Regions from separate parts of the Micromonospora sp. LA-10 genome, predicted to be linked through region 1. Evidence: riboswitches for the same ligand, from Rfam matches in the RefSeq annotation. Region 1 holds a riboswitch; the other holds the start of a gene.

Evidence for each region. Region 1 has a riboswitch for thiamine pyrophosphate ahead of ACSDG8_RS24360 (ECF transporter S component). Riboswitches for the same ligand answer to the same signal wherever they lie in the genome.
Region 2: linked by a shared signal. The riboswitch ahead of thiE (thiamine phosphate synthase) and the one ahead of ACSDG8_RS24360 (ECF transporter S component) in region 1 are both predicted to bind thiamine pyrophosphate.

Annotation. Positions count from the first base shown of each region.
Region 1 is NZ_CP195710.1:5,153,528-5,167,607, forward strand. Features, by position in the region: gene ACSDG8_RS24335 (ABC transporter ATP-binding protein) at 1-1,119, opposite strand, end outside; gene ACSDG8_RS24340 (TlpA disulfide reductase family protein) at 1,116-1,664, opposite strand; gene ACSDG8_RS24345 (MauE/DoxX family redox-associated membrane protein) at 1,699-2,289, opposite strand; gene ACSDG8_RS24350 (energy-coupling factor transporter transmembrane component T family protein) at 2,357-3,157, opposite strand; gene ACSDG8_RS24355 (ABC transporter ATP-binding protein) at 3,154-4,587, opposite strand; gene ACSDG8_RS24360 (ECF transporter S component) at 4,685-5,275, opposite strand; TPP riboswitch at 5,351-5,457, opposite strand; gene ACSDG8_RS24365 (alpha/beta fold hydrolase) at 5,534-6,370, shown strand; gene ACSDG8_RS24370 (sugar isomerase domain-containing protein) at 6,367-7,116, shown strand; gene ACSDG8_RS24375 (DUF6328 family protein) at 7,207-7,707, shown strand; gene ACSDG8_RS24380 (acyl-CoA dehydrogenase family protein) at 7,815-9,788, shown strand; gene ACSDG8_RS24385 (hypothetical protein) at 10,289-10,894, opposite strand; gene ACSDG8_RS24390 (ArsR/SmtB family transcription factor) at 10,947-11,249, opposite strand; gene ACSDG8_RS24395 (metal ABC transporter permease) at 11,293-12,168, opposite strand; gene ACSDG8_RS24400 (metal ABC transporter ATP-binding protein) at 12,170-12,934, opposite strand; gene ACSDG8_RS24405 (metal ABC transporter substrate-binding protein) at 12,931-13,878, opposite strand; gene ACSDG8_RS24410 (DUF6703 family protein) at 13,967-14,080, opposite strand, start outside.
Region 2 is NZ_CP195710.1:4,441,770-4,455,849, reverse strand. Features, by position in the region: gene ACSDG8_RS21140 (hypothetical protein) at 1-1,484, shown strand, start outside; gene thiC (phosphomethylpyrimidine synthase ThiC) at 1,528-3,111, opposite strand; gene thiD (bifunctional hydroxymethylpyrimidine kinase/phosphomethylpyrimidine kinase) at 3,129-3,917, opposite strand; gene ACSDG8_RS21125 (thiamine phosphate synthase) at 3,914-4,714, opposite strand; gene ACSDG8_RS21120 (thiazole synthase) at 4,783-5,556, opposite strand; gene thiS (sulfur carrier protein ThiS) at 5,562-5,762, opposite strand; gene thiO (glycine oxidase ThiO) at 5,753-6,883, opposite strand; gene thiE (thiamine phosphate synthase) at 6,877-7,503, opposite strand; TPP riboswitch at 7,498-7,609, opposite strand; gene ACSDG8_RS21100 (aldo/keto reductase) at 7,774-8,736, opposite strand; gene ACSDG8_RS21095 (ABC-F family ATP-binding cassette domain-containing protein) at 8,776-10,455, opposite strand; gene ACSDG8_RS21090 (class I SAM-dependent methyltransferase) at 10,497-11,102, opposite strand; gene ACSDG8_RS21085 (hypothetical protein) at 11,228-12,451, shown strand; gene truA (tRNA pseudouridine(38-40) synthase TruA) at 12,459-13,292, opposite strand; gene rplQ (50S ribosomal protein L17) at 13,363-13,923, opposite strand; gene ACSDG8_RS21070 (DNA-directed RNA polymerase subunit alpha) at 13,958-14,080, opposite strand, start outside.

The DNA.
Region 1 (14,080 bases):
CAGCACCCAGGGCAGCTCGTCGCTGTAGCGGAACCAGACGTCGCGCAGCTCGATGCCCCGGCGCAGTGGCCGCACCGGCGCCGGATCGACGGCGAGCGGAAGATCCACCGGACCGGTGGCGATCACCGCGAAGTGGTCGAAGAGCAGCAGTTGCTCGTGTCCACTGGCGACGGCACGCACCAGCGCGTTGAGCCCGGTCTGCACGCCCGCGAGCGCGGCGATCACGATCGAGACGTCGCCGACGGTCAGCTCGCCCGCGTACGCCGCCCGTACCGCCCAGAGCAGCCCGGCCCCGCCGACCACCGCCGCGAGCACCCCCAGCCCGCCCTGGATGAGCAGCTCCCGCCGATCGACCCGGCGCAGTGCCTGGTTGGCCCGGCGTCGCTCCCGCAACATCCGCCCGCGCAGGAAGTCCTCCAGGCCGAACAGCCGGATCTCCTTCGCCGCCTGCACGTCCTGGAGCAGGCCCCGGTAGACGATCTCGGTGCGTTCCCACGGGCCGACCTGCCACTGCACGCGCGCCCGCCGCCGGGCGAGGGCCAGCTCGGCCAGGAACACGGGTACGGCGGCCAGCAGGACCAGCCCGGTGAGGGCCGGACTGAGCAGGGCGAGCGATCCGACGAAGCCGCCGACCAGCAGCACCCCGCGCACCAGGCCGAAGGCCGCCTCCACCAGTTGGACCGGCATGGCCGCGGCGTCCTGGGCCAACCGTAGCCGGTCCAGGAAGACCGGGTCCTCCAGCCGCGCCAACCCGACCTGGCGTCCCACCGAACGGTAGAGCTCGTCGTCGGCGACGAGGGCGACGTTCCGTCCGATCTCGCCGGTCAGATACGCGCCGAGCTGCGGCAGCAGGGCGGTGCCGAGCCCGGCGACGGCCAGCCCGGCCCCGGCGCCGAGCACGGTGCCCCAGGCCGCCCCGCTGCCGACCGCGTCCAGGACGACCTTGAGCAGCCAGGCGGTGACGATCGGCAGTACCCCGCTCGCCAACGTGACAAGGCCGTAGGCGGTGGTGGCCAGGAGCGCCCCGCGCCGGACCAGGCGGGCGCCCATGACGGCTGCGGCCAGCAGCGGCCACCGCCGCCGATCGGCCGCCTCAGGCGCACTGCCCGGTGGGGTCATCCGGCCACGGGGGCCGAGAGGTCTTCGATCAGGGAGCCGCTGGCGACGACGACGCCGGATTCGTCGATCAGGCCGATCGCCGGGAAGCCCTGCACCCCGAAGGCGGTGCAGAGTGGCCCTCCGTCGGATTCGACGACGACCCGGGCCACCGGGGTCAGCGCGGCGACGTACTCGTCGGCGGCGTCCCGGCCGCTCGCCACGATCCCGACGACGTGGTCCCGGCCGCCGGGGTGCTCGGCCGCGTACCGGATGAACTGCGGCATGCGCTCCCGGCAGGGGGTGCAGTCCGGGGAGAAGAACCCGACGAGGGTGCGCCCGGTCAGCCCGTCCCGGGTGACTGTCACGCCGTCCTCGGTGACCGCCTGGAATGGCGCGACGGTGCTCCCGGCCCCGAGCATGATCTGGTCGCTGTGCCCGTGCCCGGCCTCGAGAGCGGTGAGCCGTACGGTGTGCTCGCGGAGCCGCCTGATCACTCCGACGGCGAGGATCAGGTTCAGCAGGCCGATGATGCCGACGACGATGACGGCAGCGGCGAGATACGCCATGGGGTTGCTCCTTCGTGCTTGTCGGAGTGCTCGACTACCTCGGGGTCACTGGTCCACCGGCGCCTCTGTCGGGCACGCCACGGCGTCCGGTGCCGGGCCCGGCAGGCTGGCCGACGAAGAGGTCGGTGATGTCGTCGAACCACACGAAGAGCAGCCCGCCCACCGCGCCGGCCACCGCGGCCACGGCGACGCCCGCCGGGGGCACTTCGCCGGTGGGGCCGGCGGCTGCCACTCCCAGCAGCGCGGCGGTGATCAGCAGGCCGTTGCGGAGCAGGTGTCGCCGGCCGAGCGGTGCGCCCGTAGCGCCGAAGCAGCGGCACGCAACCCGTTGCCGGCGGCCCAGCGTGACGGCGATCCCGATGCTGAAGGCGACCAGGAGCAGGGCCGCGAGCACGTGGCCGAGCCGACGGGTCGGCGGCACCAGCAGCAGGACCGGGACGGCGGCTTCGGCCAGGCCGACCAGACCGGCGACGGCGGGGACGAGCCGCGTCGGCACCACCCGCATGGCGGCGAGCGAGGCGACGAACTCGCGCCAGGACGCGCGGCTGCGGACCTTGCCGAACGTCGCGGCCAGGAAGACCACGCCGATCAGGCAACGCAGCGCGATGTCCAGGTGATCAAGCACCGGGCCAGGCTAACAATATTGACCACGATCACGAAAGGAGATCGTCGATCTCCTGATCGGCGGGGGGTCAGCCGATCAGCGGGCGGAACGTGCCGAGCAGCACGCTGAGCGTCAGTGCCGCGCCGGCGATCAGCGCCGCCCCGATGATCAACAGCGTGTCGGCGAGGACGAAGCGCTGACGGCGGGCGACCGAGCGCGGAGTACCCGCGTCGAAGCCCCGGGCGTCCATCGCCACCGCGAGCCGGGTACCCCGCCGGATCGCGCCCACCAGCAGCGTGAACGCGGTGGACCCGAACAGCCGCAGCTTGGCCACCGGGTTGCGGCCGGCGTCCACGCCGCGGGCCCGCCGGGCCATGCTGATCATCCGCCACTCCTGCTCCAGCAGCGGCACCATCCGGAACGCGGCCAGCGCCCCGATGGCGAACCGGGCGGGCGCCTTCGCGTTCTGGATCAGCGCGTCGGCCAGGTCGGTCGGGTCGGTGGTGGCGAACACGACGACGCCGGGCAGCGCCACCGCCAGCATCCGGAGCACCAGACCCAGCGCCATGACCAGCACACCTTCGGTGACCAGCACCGGGCCGGCCTGGAGCAGCACCGGGCCGGAGCGGTCGGCGGCGAAGAGCACCAGCGTGACGAGGATGCCGACGGCACCGGCGAGCAGCGGCCAGGCCCGGCGGGCCAGCACCCGGTAGCGGACGCCGAACAGCGGCAGCACCGCCAGCTCGACGGCGATGGCGACAGCCGGGGCCACCGGATCGAGCGTCGCCACCAGGATCAGCGTGAAGACCATCGCGGCGGCCAGCTTCGCCACCGGGTTGCGCCGGGCCAGCGGGGCGCCGGGCGCGGCGACCGGTTCGACGTTGATCACGAGGACGCCCCGGCGGGGGAGCGGTCCAGGACGAACGTCCGGTCGGCCAGCGCGGCGACGAAGTCCTCGTCGTGGGTCACCGTGACCACGCCGTGCCCCGCGTCGCGCAGCTCGGCCAGCAGGTCGACCAGCTCCAGCCAGGTGCGCCGGTCCTGGCCGAACGTGGGCTCGTCGCAGATCAGCAGGCGGGGCGCGGTGGCCAGCGCCGTCGCCACGCTCAGCCGCCGCGCCTCGCCGCCGGAGAGGGTGTACGGGTTGGCGCCGGCCAGCCGGTCCAGCCGCAGCCGTTCCAGCAACGCGTCCACGGTGGCGGTCACCGCTGCCTCGGGCTGACCGGTGCGGCGCGGGCCGAGTGCCAGCTCGTCGCGGACCGTGGCGGTGACGAACTGGTGCTCCGGGTCCTGGAACACCGAACCGATCCGGCGCACCAGCGCGGGCGCCCGCCAGCGGTGCGGGGGAGTGCGCGCGTCCCGCCCCGCCAGCTCCGCCGACGCGGTGACGGTCCCCGTCGCGGGTGGCAGCAGGCCGCCCAGGAGCAGCGCCAGCGTGGACTTGCCGGCCCCGTTGGGGCCGAGGACGGCGAGCGCCTCGCCGGCGCGTACCCGGAGGTCGGTGGAGGCCAGCCGGGGTGGCAGGCCGAGCCGCTGCGCGGTGAGCAGCACGTCGCCGGGCGCCGTGGTGGCGTGCCGGGGTGGCGCGACGTGGCCGGGTACCCAGACCCCGGCGGCGGCCAGCGCGTCGCCGTGCGCGGCGAAGACCGCATCGGGCGGCCCGTCGGCGCGCACCCCGCCGCCGGGTTCCAGCACCACCACGCGGTCGACCAGCGGCAGCGCCTCGGTGACCCGGTGCTCGACCAGGATCATCGTGGTGTCCGGGTCGAGCGCGTTCGCGACGGACCGGCGGATCAGCGCGGCGCCGGCCGGGTCGAGGTTGGCGGTGGGCTCGTCGAGCAGCAGCAGCCCGGGGCGCAGCGCGATCGTGCCGGCCAGCGCCAGCCGTTGCTGCTCACCGCCGCTGAGCGCGGCGGTCGGGCGGTCCCGGAGGTACGGGAAGCCGACCCGGTGCAGCGCCTCGTCGACGCGGGGCCAGATCTCGTCGGCCGGCACGCCCCGGTTCTCCAGCCCGAACGCGACGTCGTCGCCGGAGCGGGCCATGACGAGCTGGGTCTGCGGGTCCTGGAACAGGATGCCGACGCGCTCGCGGGCCTTGCGCGGGTTTAGCCCGTCGATCTCGACGGTGCCCTCCTGCTCGCCGGAGTCCTCCGGCAGCAGCCCGGCCAGCGCCGCCAGCAGCGTGCTCTTACCGGCCCCGGAGGGTCCGAGCAGCAGCACCCGCTCGCCGCTCTCCACGCGCAGATCCACCCCGCGCAGAGCCCAGCGTTTCCGTCCCCCGTGCCGCCACCCGAACCCCCGCAGCACCACCCCGCTCACCGCCCACCCACCCCCTCTCCTCCGTCGATCATGAGGTTGACGGCGATGACGGGTGCCGAAACGGCCGCCAACTTCATGATCAACACGATGGAGGGCGTCAGACCAGGGCTCGGTCGCGGCCGGCGGGGAAGCGGTCCAGCACGCCGGTGTTCGCCAGCGCGCGGGTGAGGACGTGCGCGCCCAGACCGGCGACGATCGTGGCGCTGACGATCGTGATCAGCGCGTACGGGAGGCGGTAGGAGGCGAAGTCGTACGCCTCGTTCCAGTAGACGAAGTCGAAGATCGCCGCGCCGAGGCCCGTCATCGCGCCGGCCAGCACCGCCACCGGCAGCTTGAACGAGCGGTACCGGAACGCCGCGAACGCCAGCTCGGCGCCGATGCCCTGCATCAGGCCCTGGAGGATCACGATGCCCGCCCACTGGCTGCCCAGCAGGGCGGAGATGATCGCGGCCACCGTCTCGCAGTACAGCGCGGCGCCCGGCTTGCGGATGATCAGGCCGGCGAGCACCGCCGGGATCAGCCACACGCCGTAGAGCACGGCCTGCGCCGGTGGGAAGAACGCGAACGCCGCGTCGGTGGCGCTCCAGAGCAGGCCCCAGGCCCAGAACACGACGCCGAAGGTGACGGCGATGATCGAGGCGACGACGATGTCGACGGTACGCCAGCGGTTGCTGTCGGTGTGGTTCACGGTTGGCTCCCAGTTCGTCGAGGTGAACCAGGAGAAGACGCACGCCGCGCCCGGTGGTCACCGGACGTCGACGCGGCTGGAGGTCGACCGAACTCCCTGCGCTGGCATTACCCAGATCAGGTTCGAGGGTCTGCGGGCACCGGCCCGCACTCTCAGCGCTGTGCGCTCCCCTGTCGGATGTGAAGTTGTCTCGTCGCAGACGCTAGCACCGACCACGGGCCCCGGCCCAGCAGGGCGAGTGTCGGTATGGTGGCGATCATGCTGGTGGATGCGCGGGGACTGACGTTCGAGGTACGCGCCGGCGGCCCCGAGGGCGGTGACCCGGTCCTGCTGCTGCACGGCTTCCCGCAGCACTCCGGCGAGTGGGACGCGGTCACGCCCGCGCTGCACGCTGCCGGGCTGCGCACGTACGCGCTCGACCAGCGCGGCTACTCGCCCGGCGCGCGGCCGGCGGACGTCGGGGCGTACCGGATTCCGGAGCTGGTGGCCGACGCGGCCGGCGTGCTGGACGCGCTCGGGGTGACCCGCGCGCACCTGGTCGGCCACGACTGGGGCGCGATCGTGGCCTGGGGCCTGGCGGCGGCGCATCCGGAGCGGGTACTGACGCTGACCGCGGTGTCGGTGCCGCACCCGGCCGCGATGGGGCACGCGCTCGCCACCGACCCGCGGCAGAAGATCAAGTCCGCCTACATCACGTTGTTCCGCAAGCCCGGTACGGCGGAGCGGGTGCTGCTGGCGCTGAACGCCGCCGCGTTGCGCCGGATGCTCAGCGGTGTGGGCGACGCCGGCACGATGGCCCGGTACGCCGAGCCGATGCGCGAGCCGGGCGCGTTGACGGCGGCGCTGAACTGGTACCGCGCGATGACCGGCGCGGACATGAAGGCTGTCGCCCCGGTCGGGGTGCCGACCACGTTCGTGTGGAGCGACAAGGACGTGGCGATCGGCCGGACCGCCGCGCAGGCGTGCGCCGCGCACGTCACCGGCGAATACCGGTTCGTGACGCTGCCTGGCATCAGCCACTGGATCCCGGACGAGGCGCCGGGCCCGCTGGCCGAGGCGATCCTCGCCCGGTGCGCAGGAACGGAGGAGGCATGACGGTGAGCGCCGAGGCGTACCTGGCGGTGGTGACGGAGACGATCGGCCGGGTGGCCGCCGAGCAGCGGCGCAACGTGGCCGACGCGGCCGACCTGATCGCGGCGGCGCTGCGCGCCGACGCTGTGGTGCACGCGTTCGGCACCGGGCACTCCGAGGCGCTGGCCATGGAGATCGCCGGGCGGGCCGGCGGCCTGGTGCCCACCAACCGGATCGCGCTGCGTGACCTGGTGCTGGTCGGCGGCGACCCGGCCGGCGTGCTCGGCCCGAAGCTGGAACGCGACCCGGAGGTGGCGCACCGCCTCTACGAGCTGGCGCCGATCCGCCCGCAGGACGTGTTCGTGCTGGCCTCGAACTCGGGCGTGAACGGCGCGATGGTCGAGTTCGCGTCCATCGTGAAGGAACGCGGGCACGGGCTGGTGGCGATCACCTCGGCGCAGCACTCGGCGCGGATGACGTCGCGGCACCCGTCCGGCCGCAAGCTCGCCGACTTCGCGGACGTGGTGCTGGACAACGGCGCGCCGTACGGCGACGCGACGCTGCCGCTGCCGGGCGGCGGCGCGGTGGGGGCGGTCTCGTCGATCACCGCGGCGCTGCTGGCCCAGCAGATCGTCGCCGAGGTGGTGGCCCGGCTGGTCGCGGCGGGGGAGCGTCCGCCGGTCTACCTGTCCGCGAACATCACCGGCGGCGACGAGCACAACGCCGAGCTGGAGGCACGATACGCGGGGCGTATCCGCCGCGGCTCCTGAGCCGGTTTCGCGATCGCCCGAACCGGGCACAGGCGGTGCGCCGGTGGGCGTTTTCCCGCCGGCCGTGCCGTCTCCCGGGGAGGTCCGCGAGTGTCGAAGGAATCCGAGAAGCAGCGCTGGCAGCGCAACTTCGCCGATCTGTTGCAGGAGCTGCGGGTCGCGCAGACCGGCGTGCAGATCCTGTTCGCCTTCCTGCTGACGCTGCCGTTCAGCGCCGGGTTCGACCGGACCACCGAGTTCCAGCGTGACATCTACATTCTGGCGCTGCTGACCGCCGCCGCGTCCGCCGCGATGATCATTTCTCCGGTGGCGTTCCACCGGGCGCTGTTCCGCCAGGGACGCAAGCCGGAACTGGTCCGCTTCGCCCACCGGATGGCCACCGGCGGCCTGTTCTTCATGCTGATCGCGATGGTCAGCTCGGTCCTGCTGGTCACCGACTTCGTACTGGATCGGCCGATCGCGTTCCTGCTCAGCGCGCTCACCGGCCTCTGGTTCCTGATCTTCTGGGCGATCCTGCCGTTCAGCCGGCGCAACTGGGGTGAGGACGACATCGACGACGAGGACGACGCCCCGCAGTCGCTCACCGACTGACCGTCCGCCAATCGGACGTGCACACGGCGCTACCCCTGGGTAACACCCGGGGGTAGCGTCGTTTTCGTCGAGCGCGTCGACGCAGCCGGACCGACGAGGAGGCAGCCGTGACCACGACACAGAACAGCCGGCCCGAGTCCCCCGACGGCGCGGGGCCGCTGCCCACGGAGGCGGGCCAGGTCACCGAGAAGGAGGCCCGCCAGGTCGCCGAGGCGGCCCGCGAGTCGGCCTGGGACCGGCCCAGCTTCGGCAAGGAGTTGTTCCTCGGCCGTTTCCGCCTCGACCTGATCGACCCGTGGCCCCGGCCCGACCCGGGCGAGGTGGCCCGCGCCGACGAGTTCCTCGGCGCGCTGCGCGCATACCTGGGGTCCGAGGTGGACGGCGAGGCGATCGAGCGGGACGCGCGCATCCCCGACGAGGTGTTCCACGGCCTGGCCGGGCTCGGCGTGTTCGGCATGAAGATCGACCGGAAGTACGGCGGGCTCGGGCTGAGCAACCTGCACTACTGCCGCGCGCTGATGCTGGTCGGCTCGGTGAACCCGGCCGTGAGCGCGCTGCTCTCCGCGCACCAGTCGATCGGCGTGCCGCAGCCGCTGAAGATGTTCGGCACGCCCGAGCAGAAGGAACGCTTCCTGCCCCGGCTCGCCGCCGGTGAGGTCTCCGCGTTCCTGCTCACCGAGCCGGACGTCGGCTCCGACCCGGCCCGGCTCGCCACCACCGCCGAGCCCACCGCCGACGGCACCGGCTACCGGCTCAACGGGGTGAAGCTGTGGGCCACGAACGGCACGCTCGCCACCCTGCTCGTGGTGATGGCCCGGGTGCCGGCCGGCGACGGGCGGCGCGGCGGCATCACCGCGTTCGTGGTGGAGGGCGACAGCGACGGCATCACCGTCGAGCGGCGCAACTCCTTCGTCGGGCTGCGCGGCCTGGAGAACAGCCTCACCCGCTTCCACGACGTCTTCGTGCCGAAGGAGAACGTGATCGGCGGCGAGGGCAAGGGCCTGAAGATCGCGCTGACCACGTTGAACACCGGCCGGCTCTCGCTGCCGGCGATGTGCGTCGGCGCCGGGAAGTGGGCGCTGAACGTGGCCCGGGACTGGGCGGCGGACCGGGTCCAGTGGGGCCGACCGGTGGCCGAGCACGAGGCGGTGGCGAAGAAGCTGTCCTTCATCGCCGCCACCACGTACGGCATGGAGTCCATGCTCGACCTGTCCTGCATGCTTGCCGACGACGACCGCAACGACATCCGGATCGAGGCGGCGCTGGTCAAGCTCTACGCCAGCGAGATGGCCTGGCGGATCGCCGACGAGCTGATCCAGATCCGCGGTGGCCGCGGGTACGAGACGGCCGACTCGCTCGCCGCCCGGGGCGAACGGCCCGCCGCCGTCGAGCAACTGCTGCGCGACCTGCGGATCAACCGGATCTTCGAGGGCTCCACCGAGATCATGCACCTGCTGATCGCCCGGGAGGCGGTCGACGCGCACCTGTCCGTCGCGGGCGACATCATCGACCCCGACGCCGGGCTGGGCCGCAAGGCCAAGGCGGGCGCGCGGGCCGGCGCCTTCTACGCGAAGTGGCTGCCCACGCTCGCCGTCGGCAAGGGGCAGGCGCCCGGGGCGTACCAGGAGTTCGGGCCGCTGGCCGGGCACCTGCGCCACGTCGAGCGGACCTCCCGCAAGCTGGCCCGGTCGACGTTCTACGCCATGTCGCGGTGGCAGGGGAAGATGGAGCGCAAGCAGGCGTTCCTCGGCCGGGTGGTGGACATCGGCGCGGAGCTGTTCGCGATGAGCGCGGTCTGCGTCCGGGCCCACGCCGAGCGGGACGCGCACCCGGAGAACGTCGAACTGGCCGACCTGTTCTGCCGCCAGGCCCGGCTGCGCGTCGACGAGCTGTTCACCGGCCTGTGGTCGAACACCGATTCGGTCGACGTGGCGGCCGCCAAGCGGATCGTCGCCGGCCGGTACGCCTCGGTGGAGGACGGCGTCCTCACGCCGCCCGCCGACCTGCCCTGGGTGGCGCGCTGGGAACCCGGAGCGTCCACCGCCGAGGACGTCCGACGCCGCATCCCGCCGGCCGGCTGACCAACCGCTACGCCCGCACCGGCGGTCGTCGTCCGCCGGTGCGGTGCCGGGTTCCGGCGTGCTGTGCCTGCGGACGGCGTCGTCCGTCGGTCCACGCGGAGTCCGGCGACTGCCCGGCGGCGCAGGAATTTCGGCCGCGCCCCACCGGTCTCGTTCCCGAACCGGGGGAGCGGGCTGGTGTCGCGGCGTGGCCCGGGCCCGTGGCCATGGTGCCGGACCTGCGGCGTGCCGTCGGACCGGCGGTCCTCAGGCGGCCCAGCGACCCGTTACGCAGTGTCACGTGGCGCCAGAGGAAGGACTCTGTTCTCGGCGTTATGACTCTCAGTCATAGTTATGACTGAGAGTCATAACGCCGAGAAGTGCATCATCTTCTTCCGGAGCCCGGAGCCCGGAGCCCGGAGCCCGGAGCCCGGAGCCCGGAGCCCGGAGCCCGGAGCCCGGAGCCCGGAGCCCGGAGCCCGGAGCCCGGAGCCCGGAGCCCGGAGCCCGGAGCCGGTCCGTCAGCGGCCGCCGCGCAGCCCCAGCCCGCGCAGCTCCAGCGCGGCGAGCGCGTCGACTGTCGCGTCGTCGCCGCGCCGCCACGCCTCGGCGACGTCCGGCGCGATCCGGTTCAGCTTCGACAGCGGCTGACCGGCCAGCGCGCGCAGCGCCAGCAGGTCCCGGCCGGCCGGCACGCCGGCCAGGGCCTTCGCCGCGCCGGCCCGGCGCATCCAGCGCACCCGCAGCGGCAGCCAGCCGAACAGCACCAGGCCGAGCGGGAACACCAGCACCGCGATGGTCAGCCCGAGCGCCAGCTGCCCGACCAGCTCCTGCTGGTCGCGGCCGGCCTCGGCGACCGCGCGGGCGGCGTCGGCGGCCCGGGTGAACGGCGCGGTCAGCTCGTCGCCGACGATCGGCACCCGGCCGACCTTGCCGCCGGCGTCGGCCAGGTTGTCGGCGAGTCCACCGCCGGCCCCCTCCAGCTTCTGCCCGGGTACGGCGAGCTTCTCGACCACGTCGTGCAGCCACATCGCGAAGCGGATCGCCGCGTACACCCAGGCGACCACGAGCAGGTCGGTGAGGAACTGGCGGACGGCGGTGGGAAAACGGTCGGCGTAAATCTTCACGCCGGACAGCCTGCCACGGCTCGGCCGCCCCGGCACGAGACGGATTCGCGCCTCAGGACGGCCCTTCACCGGCGTGGCTGACCGCGTCCGCCACGATGTGCGCGACGTGGTCGTCCACCAGGGCGTACGCGATCTCCCGGCCGCGCCGCGACCCGCGTACCACCCCGGCGCCGCGCAGCACGCGCAGATGCTGGGAGACCAGCGGCTGCGGCGCGCCGAGCTTCTCGACCAGTTCGTGCACGCAGCGCTCGCCCTCGGCCAGTTCGCTCACGATCGCGAGCCGGATCGGGGCCGAGAGCGCGCGCAGCAGGTCACCCGCACCCTCGAAGGCGTCGTACCCGTTCGTGCCGGTCACCCTGTAACGGTAACCAATCCCAGCTGCGTCAGCCGGTAGGGCCTCATCCGAGCAGCACCTCGTGCTCGGCGGGCTCGGCCGGTGGCACGGCCCGGTCGTTCCCGGCCCGGCGCCGCAACGCCCGCACACCGCCCGCGGCGAGCGCGACCAGCAGGAACGAGCCGATCGCCACCAGCACCACCGACGCGCCGGGCGCGGTGTCCGCGGTGGCCGCCACCCAGACCCCGGCGCCGGCGGCGAACAGCCCGAGCGCCATGGCCGCGGTCATGGTGGACCGGAAGCCCCGGGTCACCTGCTGCGCGGTGGCCACCGGCACCACCATCAGCGCGCTGATCAGCAGCACCCCGACCGCCCGCATGGCGATGGTCACCGTGATCGCGGTGCCGACCGCGATGATCAGGTTCAGTGCGCGTACCGGCAGGCCGGAGACGCGCGCGTACTCCTCGTCGTGGCAGACCGCGAACAGCGCCGGGCGCAGCACCAGCATGGTCACCAGCAGCACCGCGCCGAGCACCCCGATGGTGACCAGGTCGCCCTGCGAGGTGGTGGTCAGCGACCCGAACAGGTACGCGTTGAGCGCCCCGCTGCTGGCGTCGGAGAGCCCGACCAGCACCACGCCACCGGCGATGCCGCCGTAGAACAGCAGCGCCAGCGCCAGGTCGCCGGAGGTGCGCCCGTACGCCCGGACCAGCTCGATGACGATCGCGCCGAGCGTCGCGGCGATCACCGCCACCAGCACGGGGGAGCGGTTGAGCAGCAGGCCCGCGCCGACACCGGTGAGCGCCACGTGCCCGATCCCGTCGCCGATCAACGCCAGCCGCCGCTGCACCAGGTAGATGCCGAGCGCGGGCGCGGCCAACCCGATGATCAGCGCGCCGACCAGCGCGCGGAGCATGAAGTCGTACTGGAAGAGGTCCATCTCAGATGCCTGTCCAGAGCCGGGCGGGCTCCTCGTCGCAGTGCGGGTGCACGTGCTCGTGGTCGGGGTCGGCGTGGTGGCCGGCCGGTTCCGGCACGGCGCCGTCGTGGGCGATGCCGCCCTGGTGCACCACCACGGCCCGGCTGATCAGCGGGCGCAGCGGGCCCAGCTCGTGCGCGACGAGCAGCACCGTGCCGCCGCCGTCGCGGAACGCGCGCAGCGCCCCGGCGAACGCCTCCTGGCTGGCCGCGTCCACCCCGGCGGTCGGCTCGTCGAGCACCAGCAGCTCCGGCCCGCCGGCGAGCGCGCGGGCGATCAGGGTGCGCTGCTGCTGGCCGCCGGAGAGCGTGGACACCGGGTCACCGGCCCGGTCGGCGAGCCCGACCGCGTCCAGCGCCGCCGCCACCGCCTCCCGGTCCGCCCGTCCGGCGGGCCGCAGCACGCCGCGGCGGGCCAGTCGCCCGGACGCCACCACCTCGCGCACGGTGGCTGGTACTCCGCTGCCCGCGCCGAGCCGCTGCGGCACGTACCCGATGCGGTGCCACTGCCGGAAGCGGCGCAGCGGCGTGCCGAACAGAGCGACCGACCCGGCGCCGACCGGCACCAGGCCGAGCGCGGCGCGCACGAGCGTCGACTTGCCGGAGCCGTTGGCGCCGAGCACGGCGACCACCTCGCCGGCGGTCACTGTCAGCGAGACGTCACGCAGCACCGGGCGGCCGTCGTAGCCGACTGTGGCGTGCGCGATCTCGATCACGGGTGAGGTCATGAACAGTCCAGGGCGGTTCGCAGGGTCTGCAGGTTGGCGCGCATCGCGGAGAGGTAGTCGCCGTCGGTGGGCGGGCCCTCCAGCGGGTCCAGCACCGCCGTCTTCGCGCCCACCTCGCGCGCGATCGTCTCGGCAACCTTCGGGCTGACCAGCGTCTCGAAGAAGATCGTGCCGGCCTGGTGCTCGCGGGCCTCCTCGGCGACCTCGGCGAGGCGCTGCGGGGACGGCTCGGACTCCGGGGTGAGCCCGCTGATGCCGATCTGCTCCAGCTGGTAGCGCTCGGTGAGGTAGCCGAACGCGGCGTGGCTGGTCACGATCTCCCGGCGCGCGCAGGTGCGCAGCCCGTCGGTGAACTCGGTGTCCAGCTTCGTCAGCTCGGCGCGCAGCGCGCCGGCGCGGGCGGTGTAGTCGGCGGCGTGGTCCGGGTCGGCCTTGCCGAGGCGCTCGGCGAGCTTGTCGCCGATGGTGGCCAGCCGCGTCGGGTCGAGCCAGACGTGCGGGTCCTTGCCGCCGCCCTCGTCGGAGTGCCCGGCCTCGCCCTCGTGGTCGTGGTCGTGGCCACCGGCGGCGGCGTCCCGCAGCGGCGTGACGCCCGCCACGTCGAACGCGCGGTCGCCGCCGTTCTGCTCCACCGCCTCGTCCACCGCCGGCTGGAAGCCGCTGAGATAGACGACCACGTCGGCGTCGACCACCTGGCCGACCTGCCGGGGGTTGAGTTCCAGGTCGTGCGGCTCCGCGCCGGGCTTGGTCAGGTTGCTGACCGTGACCGTGTCGCCGCCGATGCGCTCGGACAGGAACTGCAGCGGGTAGAACGCGGCCACCACGCCGACCTTGCCCGGTTCGCTCGCGGCGCCCGTGCCGTCCGCGCAGGCGGTCAGGCCGGCGGCGGCGAGCAGGGCGGTGGCTGCGGCGGTCAGGATACGGCGAGGTGCACGAACGGTCATGGGCTCAACTGTCCGCGACAACGAAAACTATTGTCAAAAACGCATGATTGCATGTCAGCGCAGGTCAGCTCGGCTCTGCTGCCCAGCGTCAGCCGACCATGAGCTTCGCCAGCGCCACCGCGATCAACACGGTGAGCATCACCAGCCGGATCATCCGGGTCGCCGGGGCCTGCACCGGCCAGGTGACCGACATCAGCCAGAC
Region 2 (14,080 bases), 710 kb from region 1:
CCGGGCCCGAGCCCGCAGCCGGCGTGTCCGGGCCGGTGACCGGTGCTACGTCCGTCGAACCGACCTCCACCGGACCGGCCGCGAACGGACCGGCCGCCGGCACGCCGGGCGTCCTCGCCGCCGGAGCCGTGTCGAGCGGACCGGAGAAGGCGGACCCGCCCGCGGCCCCCGTCGGCGGTCCGGCCGCCACCGGCACGCCCGAGCCGGATCGCAGCGCCACGGCCGGGACCGCTGATGCGGCGAAGACGGCCGAGGCGGCATCCGAACCCGCCCCGGAACCGGCGGCGACCACGCCACGGGTGACCCGGCCGCGCCGGACCCGCGCCCGCGCCACCGAGGCCGCACCGGCCGACGGCACCACCGCGTCCCGCACCGCCGGGGCCGCGTCCCCGGCCGCCGTCGGCGGCACCGACGAGCAGAGCCACGTTCCCGGCCCGCGTACGGACAGCGGCCCCGCCGGATCCGCCACGTCCACCGGGACGGTCACCTCCGACGGCAGGCACACTCCCACCGCAGCGGTCACGCCCGACGGGCCGATCGCGTCCGACGGCGCGCACAAGCCCGCCGCAGCGGTCACGCCCGGGCCGGTCCTCCCAGGGGACGCCCCGGGCAGCAAGACCCCCGGCGAACCGCCGGCCGAGGCCGCCGGGACCGCCGACACCGGGACCGGCCGCGCCACCCGGGCCCGGCGCACCCGCGCCCCGAAGGCCGGGCAGCGCGACACCGGCACGGACTCACCCGAGTCCGCCCCGGCCGACGCCCGCCCGCCCGCGACGGGGAGCCAGACCGGTCCCGCCCCGGATGCCGCTGGAAACGCCGACCTCGGCTCCCCCACCGGCGACGTCGCACCGCCCGCAGAGCGCCCCACCCGCGGCTTCTTCTTCGACGACCCGGCGCCGGCCACATCGCCCCGGCCACGGTTCCCGATGTTCGAGGACGCCGGCGGGCAGGCGGGCGACGTACGCCCGGCCTGGCCGATCACCCCGGCCGCCCGCCCGCACCGCGTCACCAGCGGACCGGACGCGCCGACGCGGGACGGCGACGAGACGACCGCCCCGGCCGAGCCGACGCCGCGTCCCCGCCACCGGGGTCTGCCCGAGCCGGGCGCGAGCAGCGGATGGGACGCGCTCGCCACGAACGCCCGCCCGGCCGGGCCGGTCCAGTGGCCGGAGCCGGAGACCGCCGTACCGGCGGGTGCGGCGCTGCCCGAGGCGGCATCCGGGACCGGCGAGCCGGACCCCGGTACGCGACGCGGGCGGCACGCCGGGCCGGACGACGCCGACGCGCCCGCCGGGAAGCCGAAGGCCCGGCGCGGCCTGTTCCGGCGCAACCGGGCGAAGGAGGAACCGGAGCCGGCGGAGCGTACGGCCGAGCCCGTCGACGCGGCCGACGACGAGTACGTGGACTGGGTGGCCGGTCTCGCCTCGGACGACAACGCCGACGACGCCCGCTCGCTGCGTACCGGGCGGCACCACCGCGCCTGAGAGTCGGCCGGGGCGGGCATGGACAGCCCGCCCCGGCCCCCGCTCACGCCAGTGGCAGGTAGACCCGTGAGCCGCCGGCGACGAACTCCTCCGACTTTCCGCGCATGCCCCGCGCCGCGTACTCCTTCAGCTCCTGCGTGATCTTCATGGAGCAGAACTTCGGGCCGCACATCGAGCAGAAGTGCGCGGTCTTCGCGGGTTCGGCGGGCAGCGTCGCGTCGTGGTACGACCGCGCGGTCTCCGGGTCGAGCGCCAGGTTGAACTGGTCCTCCCAGCGGAACTCGAACCGGGCCTTCGAGAGCGCGTCGTCCCACGCTTGCGCGCCGGGGTGCCCCTTGGCCAGGTCGGCCGCGTGCGCCGCGATCTTGTACGCGATCACGCCCGCCTTCACGTCGTCGCGGTCCGGCAGCCCGAGGTGCTCCTTCGGGGTGACGTAGCAGAGCATGGCGGTGCCGAACATGCCGATCATCGCCGCGCCGATCGCGGAGGTGATGTGGTCGTACGCGGGCGCGATGTCGGTGGTCAGCGGCCCGAGCGTGTAGAACGGCGCCTCGTGGCACCACTCCTGCTGGAGGTCCACGTTCTCCTTGATCTTGTGCATCGGCACGTGCCCGGGGCCCTCGATCATCACCTGGACGTCGTGCTCCCAGGCGATCTTCGTCAGCTCCCCGAGCGTGCGCAGCTCGGCGAACTGCGCCTCGTCGTTGGCGTCGGCGATGGAGCCGGGCCGCAGGCCGTCGCCGAGGGAGAACGTCACGTCGTACCGGGCGAGGATCTCGCACAGCTCGGCGAAGTTCGTGTAGAGGAAGTTCTCCTCATGGTGCGCCAGGCACCAGGCCGCCATGATCGAGCCGCCCCGGGACACGATGCCCGTGACCCGGTCCACCGCCAGCGGCACGTACGGCAGCAGCACCCCGGCGTGCACCGTCATGTAGTCGACGCCCTGTTCCGCCTGCTCGACGACGGTCTCGCGGAACACCTCCCAGCTCAGCTTCACCGGGTCGCCGCCGACCTTCTCCAGCGCCTGGTAGATCGGCACCGTGCCGATCGGCACCGGCGAGTTCCGCACGATCGCCTCGCGCGTCTCGTGGATGCGCTTGCCGGTGGACAGGTCCATCACGGTGTCCGCGCCCCACCGGGTCGCCCAGGTCAGCTTCTCCACCTCCTCGGCCACCGACGAGGTGACAGCCGAGGTGCCGATGTTCGCGTTGACCTTGACCAGGAACGCCTTGCCGATGATGGCCGGCTCGCACTCCGGGTGGTTGACGTTGAGCGGCAGCACGGCCCGCCCGGCGGCGATCTCGTCCCGCACCAACTCGGGCGACACCGACTCCCGGATCGCCACGAACTCCATCTCCGGCGTGACGATCCCGGCCCGCGCGTACGCGAGCTGAGTCGGACGGGTTCCGGCCAGCGGCGTGCCGGCGCCGCATACCGGGGCGACGTCGCCGCGCTCGGCGATCCACGGCCCGCGCAGCGCGGGCAGCCCCACCTCCGGGTCGGAGCCGGGACCGGAGGTGTCGTAGAGCCGTACCGGCGGGTTGTCCCCGGTCAGCGGCACCTCGGCGAACGGCACCCGGATGTACGGGCGTGACCCTTCCACGTACACCTTGCGACGTGCCTGCATGTGAGCCTCCCTGTCGCTCATGCGGACCAGCCGAAGTGGTCCAGCGGGCCGCGTCCCGCGCCCAGCTCCCAGGTCCGCGCGCCGGTCAGCGCGCGGGTGACGTACTCCTTGGCGGCCTCCACCGCGACCGGCACCGCGTCGCCCGCGGCGAGCCGGACCGCGACGGCGGCCGAGAACGAGCAGCCGGTGCCGTGGTTGTGCCGGGTGTCCACCCGGGGCGCGCGCAGCAGGCGCGTCGTCCCGCCACCGGCCAGCACGTCGACCGACTCGCCGTCGTCGTCCACGTCGCCGCCGGTCACCACCACGAACGCCGGGCCGCGCGCCGCCAGCGCCTCGGCCGCTGCCACCATTTCCTCGACGGTGCCCACCGGGCCTCCGGTGAGGGCCGCGGCCTCCGCGCAGTTCGGTGTCGCCACTTCCGCGTACGGCAGGAGCCGCTCGACCGCCTCCACCACGCCGAGCCGGTGTCCACTGGTGGCGACCAGCACCGGGTCGACGACCAGGTGCGGCAGGCGCCCGGCGCGGGCCGCCTCGGCCACCGCGTCGGCGACCGCAGGGGTGCCGAGCATTCCGGTCTTCACGGCGCGGACGTCGAAGTCGCCGAGCACGCTGTCCATCTGCTCGCGCACGGTCTGCGGCGGCAGCGGCAGTACGGCGTCCACGCCCCTGGTGCTCTGCGCGGTGACGGCGGTGAGCACGCTGGTGCCGTACGCCCCGAGCGCGGCGAACGTCTTGAGGTCGGCCTGGATGCCTGCTCCTGCTCCGGAGTCGGATCCTGCCACTGTGAGAACTGTTCTCGGCGTCACTTGTCTTCTCCGGTGGTTGCTGTGAAGGCTGCGGCCGACGGTGGTTGCGGTTGGGGCTGCGGCCGACCGTGCCCACTCCGGGCGGTCAGGCTTGATCCCTCCGTGGGCACGGTCGGCCGCCGCCCTGTCGCGTGCGGGCCTCCGTCGGTGTCTGCCGGGTGGGGGCGCGCCACACGGGTGGCCGCCTCTTCGAAAGCTCTGCCCAGCGTGGTGGCGGTTTCTCTCGGGTCATCCGCGCGCATCATCGCGCCCAGGACTGCTACTCCTGTTGCGCCTGCCTCTACGCATGCGGTGACCTGAGCTGTGGTTTCGATGCCGCCCAGTGCCAGCACCGGCACGGGGCTGACCGCGATCAGCTCGCGTAGGCCGTCGGGGTGCAGGGGTGGGCCGTAGCCGGGTTTGGTTCTCGTCTCGTAGACCGGGGACAGCGTGGCGTAGTGCTCGGTGGTGAGCCGGGCCAGCTCGGCGGTGTCGTGGCAGGAGCGGCCGACGAGCCCGACGGCGGGCGGCGGGTACGGGCCGGCGGCCGGCAGGTGCACCGCGTCCCCGTCGAGCGGATCGGGTCCGGCGACGACGAGCGTGCCGCCCGCCTCGGCGAGGATCGCGCGCAGCTCGACGGCGAGGGCGAGGCGTTCGGCGCGCGGCAGATCCTTCTCCCGCAGCACCACCCACCGCACTCCCCCACCCACGGCCCCCGCCACCACGTCGACGAGCGCCCCCCGAGCCACCCGCCGATCGGTCAACACCACGATCCCGGTCGGCCCTCGGGGGATCTTGGTACGCGGCCGCCCTCCCAGGGGCGACTTCGTACCAAGATCGCCCGCGACGGGGGTGCGGACGCCGGGAGCGGCGACGTGGGCGGCGGTCACAGGTCGGGTCGTCCGTCGTCCGGGGTGGACGCCTGGGCGTGGAAGCGGCGGGTGATGCGGCCCGCGCCGTACGCCAGGCGGCCCGCCTCGACCGCGTACCGCATCGCCGTGGCCATCGCCACCGGGTCGGCGGCCCGGGTCACGGCGCTGGCGAGCAGCACCGCGTCGCAGCCCAGCTCCATCGCGAGCGCCGCGTCGGAGGCGGTGCCGATGCCCGCGTCGAGCACCACCGGCACGTCGACGGCCTGCCGGATCAGCCGGATGTGGTGCGGATTGCCGATGCCCAGCCCGGAGCCGATCGGCGACCCGGCCGGCATCACCGCCGCGCAGCCCACGTCCGCCAGCCGCCGCGCGAGCACCGGATCGTCCGACGTGTACGGCAGCACTGTGAACCCGTCCGCCACCAGCTCCTCGGCGGCGCGCAGCAACTCCACCCCGTCGGGCAGGAGCGTGCGCTCGTCGCCGATCACCTCCAGCTTCACCCAGTCGGTGTCGAACGCCTCCCGGGCCAGGTGCGCCGTCTTCACCGCCTCCACAGCGGTACGGCAGCCGGCCGTGTTCGGCAGCAGCCGTACGCCGCACCGATCCACCAGGTCGAGCAGGCCGCCCGACCCGCCGGGCGTGGTGTCCACCCGGCGCAGCGCCAACGTCACCAGCTCGGTGCCGGAGGCCCGGATCGCCTGCTCCAGCACGTGCAGGTTCGCCGCGCCGCCGGTGCCGAGGATGAGCCGGGAGCCGAACTCGCCCCCGCCGATCTCCAACGTGGACATGCTGCTCACCCGCCCTGGGTGGCGCTGAGCACCTCGACCCGGTCGCCGTCGCGCAGCACGCTCGCCGACCAGCCGCCGCGCGGCACCACCTCGCCGTTCACCGCCACCGCGAGCCCGCGCTCCCGGTCGGTGACGGTGCGGACCACCTCGGCGACTGTGACGCCCTCGGGCAGCGTCCGGCCGGTGCCGTTGACGATCAGTTCCACGTGCGCTCCTTCCCGAAGCGGTCCGGGGTGAAGGGGGCGAGCGCGGGATCCGGCTCGCCGGTGACGATCAGCTCGGTGACCAGGTCGGCGGTGACCGGGGTGAGCACGATGCCGTGCCGGTGGTGCCCGGTCGCGGCGAGCACGCCCGGTCGCCCGGGCAGCGGCCCGATGATCGGCGCGTTGTCCGGCGTACCGGGGCGCAACCCGGCGACGGCCTCGGCCAGCTCGTACTCGACGAGTTCCGGCACCAGCTCCGCCGCGGCGCGCAGCAGTGTCAGCACGCCACCGGCGGTCACCTCGGTGTCCGCGCGCTCCTCGACTGTCGCCCCGAGGACGACCTCACCGCTGTCCCGGGGCACCAGGTAGACCGACTCGCTGTCCGCGTACCCCCGGATCACGTGCCGGAAGCCCGGCGGACCGCCACCCGGCGCGCGCAGCCGCAGCACCTGGCCCTTCACCGGGCGGACCGGCAGGCCGGTCAGCGCCGCCGCGCCGCAGCCGGCCGCGACCACTGTGACCCGGGCGTCCACCTCGGACAACGCGCCGACGCGGGCCGGGCGCAGCTCCACACCGGCCCGTTCCGCGGCAGTGCGCAGCGCGGCGACCAGCCGGCGCGGGTCGACCTGGTGGTCGCCGGGGGCCACCGCGCCGCCGCGCACACGCGGCGCCAGCGCCGGTTCGCGGTCGCGCAGCTCCGACGGCCGCAGCGGCGTGATCGGCAGTCCGAGACCCTGTTGGTACGACCACAGCCGCCCCGCCTCGGCCAGGTCGTCGGCGGTGAGCCCGACGACGAGCGTGCCCTCGGTGCGGTACCCGATGTCGACGCCGCTCGCCTCGGCCAGCTCGGCCGCGAAACCGGGCCAGCGTGCGGCGGAATCGACCAGGAACGCGGTCAGCTCGCGCTCACCGAAGTACGCCTCGGCGACCGGCGACAGCATCCCGGCGGCCACCGACGAGGCGCCCGACCCGGGCCGGTCGTCGTGCACCACCACGCGCAGTCCGCGCTGCGCGCACCGCCACGCGATCGCCCACCCAATCGGCCCGCCCCCCACCACCGCCACGTCGGTAAGGAAGGGCCCCCTGTTAACGCCTCCGGTAGAGGAAGGGCCCCCTCTTAACACGTCAGCGCCCGCATCAGCTCGGCGGTCGCGTGCGCGGGATCGGCGGCCAGGCTGAGCGCGCCGACCACCGCCACCCCGTACGCCCCGGCGGCCCGCAGCGCCGGCACGCTCGCGGCGGTCACCCCGCCGATCGCGATCACCGGCACGGTCACCGCCTCCGCGACCGCGCGTATCCCCTCGGGGCCGATCGGTTCCGGCAGGCCGGACTTGGTGGTGGTGACGTGGCACGGGCCCACACCCAGGTAGCTCGCGCCCTCGTCCACGGCCGCGCGGGCACCCACCGGTTCCCGGGCGGTCGCGCCGAGCACGGCGTCCGGGCCGAGCACCCGGCGCGCGGCGGCCACCGGCAGGTCGTCCGCGCCGACGTGGCCACCGGCGGCGTCCACCGCGAGCGCCACGTGCAGCCGGTCGTTCACCAGGCACCGCGCCCCGTACGGCCGGCAGGCGTCGACCACCAGCCGGGCCAGCTCGTACGCCTCCCGGTCGGTCGCGTCGTCCTCGACGCGCACCTGCACGACGAGTTCGGCGCCGGCCACCGGCAGGGCGGCACGCAGCACCGCGAGCGGGTCACGCCCCGGCCGGGTGTCGGTGATGAGATGCAGTCGTCCCAGGGACAGCACGGCAACGCTCCTCCCTGCGCCGGCATTACCCGGATCAGGTTCAACGGTCGGGGGCTCCCAGCCCCCCTCTCAGCCCGGTCCGCACCGGGCTCCCGTGGGTCACTTGCGGCCTACCGTACGACGCCTCCCGCCCGTACGGAAGCCCCCCGTAACGTTCGTCCCACCGCAACGCGCGCCGATCTTGCAGTTCCAGCCCCGACAGATGCCACGAACCAGACATCCGAGGGGCCCCGACTGCAAGATCGGCGCGCGCGAAGAGGGGGTGGGGGGTTAGAGGATGGCGTCCAGGGCGTCCAGGTCCTCTTCTGTGGGCTGCCATGTTCCGGCCTGGGCGTTCGCCTTCACCTGGTCGGGGGTGGTGGCGCCGGCGATCACCGACGTCACGGCGGGACGCGCCGCCAAGCCGCCGATGGCCACCTGGAGCATGCTGATTCCGCGCTCGGCCGCGTACGCCTCGATCGCCTCGATGACGTCCCAGCGCGCTGCGGCCAGCCGCTCGGCGTACCGGCCGCCACCGGCCAGGCGGCTGCCCGACGGGGGCGCCTCGCCCCGCTTGTACTTGCCGGTGAGCAGCCCGTTGGCGAGCGGGAAGAACGGCAGCATGCCGAGGCCGAAGCGCTCGCACGCCGGGATCACCTCGTCCTCCGCTCCGCGCTCCACCAGCGAATAGTGGTTCTGCGCGGAGATGAACCGGGTACGCCCCTGCGACGACGCGGTCCAGTCGGCGTCGGCGATCTGCCAGCCGGCGAAGTTGGAGTTGCCGAGGTAGCGGACCTTGCCGGCGGTCACCAGGTCGTCGAGCGCGGCGAGCGTCTCGTCGATCGGGGTGCCCGGGTCGGGCTCGTGCATCTGGTAGAGGTCGATGTGGTCGGTGCCGAGCCGGCGCAGCGACGCCTCGACGGCGCGGGCGATGTAGCGGCGGGCGCCCCGGGCGTCGTGGTCCGGCCCGTTCGCGCCGTGCATGTCCATGCCGAACTTGGTGGCCACCACCACGTCGTCGCGGCGGCCCTTGAGCGCCTGGCCGAGCAGTTCCTCGGAAGCGCCCTGCGGCTCACCGTAGATGTCGGCGGTGTCGAAGAAGTTGATCCCGGCGTCGAGGGCGGCGTCCACGACCGCCCGGGTGCCGTCGAGGTCGAGTTTGCGGCCGAAGTTGTTGCAGCCGATGCCGACCACGGAGACCACGAGCCCGGAGTCGCCCAGCCGGCGATAGGTCATCTCACTCACGAGATCCACCCTATGCCCGCTCCCCGGGGCGCACCCTCGGGTAGCAGCTCAGCCCACATCCCAGACCGGTTCCGGCGTCTCCACCACGTCGCCGTCACCCCGGAAAAGCACGAACCGGTCGAAGGTACGGGTGAACCACCGGTCGTGGGTGACGGCGACCACCGTTCCCTCGAACGCGGTCAGCCCGGCTTCCAGCGCCTCGGCCGAGGCCAGGTCGAGGTTGTCGGTGGGCTCGTCGAGCAGCAGCAGCGTCGCCCCGGACAGCTCCAGCAGCAGCACCAGGAAGCGGGCCTGCTGGCCGCCGGAGAGCGTGCCGAACCGCTGGTCGCCCTGACCGGCCAGCTCGTACCGGGACAGCGCCGCCATGGCGGCGTGCCGGTCCATGCCGGCCCGGTGCTCGTCGCCGCGCCACAGCACCTCGACCAGCGTCTTCGCCATCAGCTCGGGGCGGTCGTGGGTCTGCGAGAAGTGCCCGGGACGCACGCGCGCGCCGAGCCGGACCACGCCGCCGTGCGCGACCGGCGCGAGCGCGGCGGCGCCGTCGACGGGGGTGTTGCCCGGCTCCGGGTCGGTGCCGCCCCGGGCCAGCAGGCGCAGGAAGTGGGACTTGCCGGTGCCGTTCGCGCCGAGCACCGCGACCCGGTCGCCGTACCAGAGTTCCAGGTCGAAGGGGTACGTCAGGCCGTCCAGCTCCAGCTGCTCGGCGATGACCGCGCGCTTGCCGGTCCGCCCGCCGGTCAGGCGCATCCGGATGTCCTGGTCCTTCGGGGGTACGGGCGGCGGCCCGGCCTCCTCGAACTTGCGCAACCGGGTCTGCGCGGCCTGGTAGCGCGACGCCATCCCGTCGTTGTACGCGGCCTTCTGCTTGTACATCAGCATCAGCTCGCGCAGCTTCTGGTGCTCCTCGTCCCAGCGTTTGCGCAGCTCGTCGAGGCGGGCGTGGCGGGCCACCCGCGCGTCGTGCCAGCTCGCGAAGCCGCCCGGGTGCACCCAGGCGCTGCCGCCTTCCACCGCGACGACCCGGTCGGCGGTCTGGGCCAGCAGTTCCCGGTCGTGCGAGACGTAGAGCACCGACTTGGCCGACTCGCGCAGCCGCGCCTCCAGCCAGCGTTTGCCGGGTACGTCGAGGAAGTTGTCCGGCTCGTCGAGCAGCAGCACCTCGTCCGGGCCGCGTAGCAGCAGTTCCAGCGCGAAGCGCTTCTGCTGGCCGCCGGAGAGCGTGCGTACCGGCCGGTCGCGGACGCTGTCCCAGGGCAGGTCCAACACGATCGTGGCGACGGTGTCGAAGAGCACCTCGGCGTCGTACCCGCCGGTCTCGCCCCAGGCGCCGAGCGCTTCGGCGTACGCGAGCTGGGCCTTGGCGGCGGTGGAGCTGTACTTGCCGCGGACCTCGGCCGCCCGCATGGCCGCCTCGGTCTCGGCGAGCCGCCGCCCGGCGTCGCGCAGCGCCGGCGGGGCGAGGGAGAGCGCCAGGTCGGCGAGCGTGGACTCGTCCCCGATCATGCCGATGAACTGCCGCATCACGGCGAGTCCGCCGGAGCGGGCGACAGCGCCGGTCTTCACCGGCAGGTCACCGGCGACCATCCGCAGCAGCGTGGTCTTGCCGGCGCCGTTCGGGCCGACGAGCGCCACCTTGGCGCCTTCGCCGACGCGGAACGACACGTCGGCGAACAGCTCCCGTCCGTCCGGGAGGATGTGCCCGACCCCTGCCACGTCCACGTATCCCACGCGGGCATCCTGCCCGAGCGGGGCCGGTGGACGACACCGGATTACCGGGTGACCCGCAGCACCCGGTAGCCCTTCTGGCTGGCGTGCCGCTCGACCGACCAGCCCTGCTCGACGAGCCAGCGGTGCAGCGAGTCGCCGCCGAGGTGCCGGGCGACGACGAGCCAGGCCACGCCGTCCGGGGTGAGCCGCGGCAGCCAGCGCAGCAGCAGGGCGTGCAGCTCGGGCTTGCCGATGTGGATCGGCGGGTTGGACCAGATCTGGGTGAAGGTGACGTCGTCGGGCAGTTCGTCGGGCGCGACGGCGTGGACGCGGTCGGCGGCGTCGACCCGGGCCGCGTTGGCGGCGGTGAGGGCGCGGGCCCGCTCGTTGACGTCCACCGCCCAGACCGTGGCCTTCGGCGCGTTCGTGGCGAGGACGCAGGTGATCGGGCCGAAGCCGCAGCCGATGTCGAGCAGCGCGCCGGTGACGTCGGCGTGCGGCAGTTCGGCCTTGCGCAGCAGCACGGCGGTGCCGGGGTCGAGCCGGCCGGCGGAGAAGACGCCTCCGGCGGAGCCGAGCGTGTAGTCCCGTCCGCCGACTGTGAACTCGACCTCGCGCGGACGGGCCGGGGCCGTTGGCTCAGCGGTGAAGTAGTGGTCGCCGGTCACGTCGGCATTGTCGCACCGGGCCGGAACGGTTCCGGCGACGGTGTCGTGGGCGGAGTGGGACGCCACTTCGCCAGAATTTCCCGATATTACCCCTGAAAGGGACAATCAGTCCTACTCTATGCCACATGGTGTACCGGTACGAGTCCGATGAGGACGCCTTCCTGGAGTACCCGAAGCCCGGGTCGGCCCCGACCGGGCCCGCAGCCACGACGCCCCCGCCCGCGGGTCCGTCGCGCTCCCGCTTCCCCACGCCGTCGCTGCCGCCACCGGCCCGTCCCGCCGCGCAGCCGGCGCTGCCGCCGGCCGGAGCGCCCGAGCAGCAGGCGCTGCCACCGGCCGGACCCGACGGGCAGCAGGTGGCCGACGACGCCCGCGCCCCGGCCCCGGCGCCCCCGGCCCCGACACCGGGACGGCCCGCGCCACCCCCGGCGCCTTCCCCGGTGCCGCAGCCCGCACCGCCCGCGCCCGCACCCGTGCCGGCGGCCGCGACCCGGCAGACCGTGCCGATCCCCGCCAGCCCGACCACCCGCGCCGGCGACGTCTCTGAGCTGCCCCGGACCCGGCGCGCCGACCGCCGTACCGGCGGCAGCCGGTTCTGGCAGGCGCTCGTCGGTGGCGCCGCGGTGCTGCTCCTGCTCTCACTCACCGGGCTCGCCGTCGCCGCGCTGCTCGACGAACGCACCGCCACGCCTCCGGCCGCTCAGCCGACCCCGCAGGCGAGCGAGTCGAGCGCCCCGTCCGGCGGGACCGACCTGGACTCCCGGGACACCGACCAGGCGACGCTCACCGCCAAGGAGGTCTTCCCGGCCAAGGACCTGGTGGTCACCGACGGAAAGCCGGCCTACCGGGTGCTCAAGACCCAGGCCAGCACGAAGTGCCAGGTCGCGGCCACCGGCGAGATCGCCGACCTGCTGGTCCGGCTCGGCTGCAACCAGGTCGTGCGGGGGACGCTCCGCTCCCCCGACGGCGACCACCTGGTCACCGCCGGCCTGTTCAACCTCACCGACGTGGCCACCGCCCAGCGGGTACGCGACCGCATCCGGCCGCTGCTCGACCAGCGGCAGGGACGGTTCCGTGGCATGGCGGCGGGCGACGACACCGAGGCGGTGGAACGGGCCGCGGCCCGGGTCGCCTGGCAGGTACGCGGCCACTACGTCGCCTTCTGCCTGGTCACCCGCGCCGACGGGGAACGCATTGGCAGCGACGACGCCACCGCCCGCGAGATCATGTACGACCTGATCGAGCTGCACCTCAACCGGGGCGTGCTCGACCGTCGCGCGGCGAGTGGAACGGCCGGACAGCCCGACGCCGACTCGGCCGAGGACAGCGGTCAGCGGGGCTCCGACTGACCTCCGGTCAGCCCTCGGCCACCGGCACCCGCAACCGGCGGGTCGCCTCGGCGCGGCGGGCGTACCCGGCCGGGTCGGCCGGGTAGCCCACCTCGACCAGCGCCAGGCCGTGCGCGGGCGCCACTGTCACCTCGCTGGACCGCTCCCGGCGGGTCAGCAGACCGGCCGGCCACTGGACCGGCCGCCGCCCGTCCCCGGCGACAAGCATCGCCCCGACCAGGCTGCGCACCATGTTCTGGCAGAACGCGTCGGCCTGGACGGTGGCGACCAGGATCCCGTCCGGGTCGCGCCGCCAGTCCAGCCGGGTCACCTCGCGCAGCGTGGTGGCGTTCTCCTTGCGCCGGCAGTACGCGGCGAAGTCGTGCTCGCCCACCAGACCGGCGGCGGAGGCGTTCAGCGCCGCCAGGTCCAGCGGCTTGGGCCAGGCGAGGGTGTCCCGGCGGCGCAGCGGCTCGGCGCCCCACGGGGCGTCGGTGACCCGGTACTCGTAGCGCCGGAACGTGGCCGAGAACCGGGCATCGAAGTCGCCCGGCACCTCGGTCATGGCGCGTACCCGCACGTCCGGCGGCAGGAGCCGGGCCAGCCGGCGCAGCAGGCGCCCCTCGTGCTCCCGCCACACCGGGTCCGGCAGGTCGAGGTGGCAGACCTGCCCGGTGGCGTGCACCCCGGCGTCGGTACGCCCGGCCACTGTGAGGCCGGTCGCCGTGCCCGCGCCGAGCACCAGGTCCAGCGTCTGCATCAGCACGCCGGCCACTGTGCGCCGGGTCGGCTGGGGCGCCCAGCCGGAGAAGTCCGTGCCGTCGTACGAGACGTCCAGCCGCAGCCGGATCCGCTCGTCCACCTCGTACCTCCTGTCGACGGCGACGGGCCCGGCACCCCCGAGGGGATGCCGGGCCCGGTCGAGCCTGATCTCAGGCCTTGTCGTTCTCGGTGGCCTCGTCGCTGTCCTCGCGGGCGGCGGCGGTGTCACCCGACGCGGAGACCGGAGCCTCGGCGTCCTGGTCACCCTCGCTGGAGCGCGGCTTCTCCTCGGCCGGGGCCAGGGCCTCGACCTTGTCCTGCTGCGCGGCCTTGCGGGCGGCGGTCTTCTTGTTCGCCTTCGGCTCGGCGACCTGAAGCTCCTCCACCAGCTCGATGATCGCCATCGGAGCGGCGTCACCCTTGCGCGGACCGGTCTTCACGATCCGGGTGTAGCCACCGTTGCGGTTGGCGTACCGGGGCGCGATCTGGTCGAACAGGGCGTAGACCACGTCCTTGTCCTTGACGACGCCCAGCACCCGGCGGCGCGAGGCGAGGTCGCCACGCTTGGCCTTGGTGATGAGCTGCTCGGCCAGCGGACGGAGCCGCCGGGCCTTCGTCTCGGTGGTCTGGATCTTGCCGTGCTGGAACAGCGCAGTGGCCAGGTTGGCCAGCATCAGCCGCTCGTGCGCGGGGCTGCCGCCGAGGCGGGGGCCCTTGGTGGGCGTGGGCATGCTTGGTGCTCCTCAGGTGTGGCGGCAGCGCGGACTAGAGCTGCTCGGTCTCGCGGTAGTCGTCGGTGTCGTAGTCCGCCTCACCGAAGGCGTCCACGACGTGCGCCGGGTCGAAGTTCGGAGCCGAGTCCTTCAGCCCCAGGCCCATCCCGGCGAG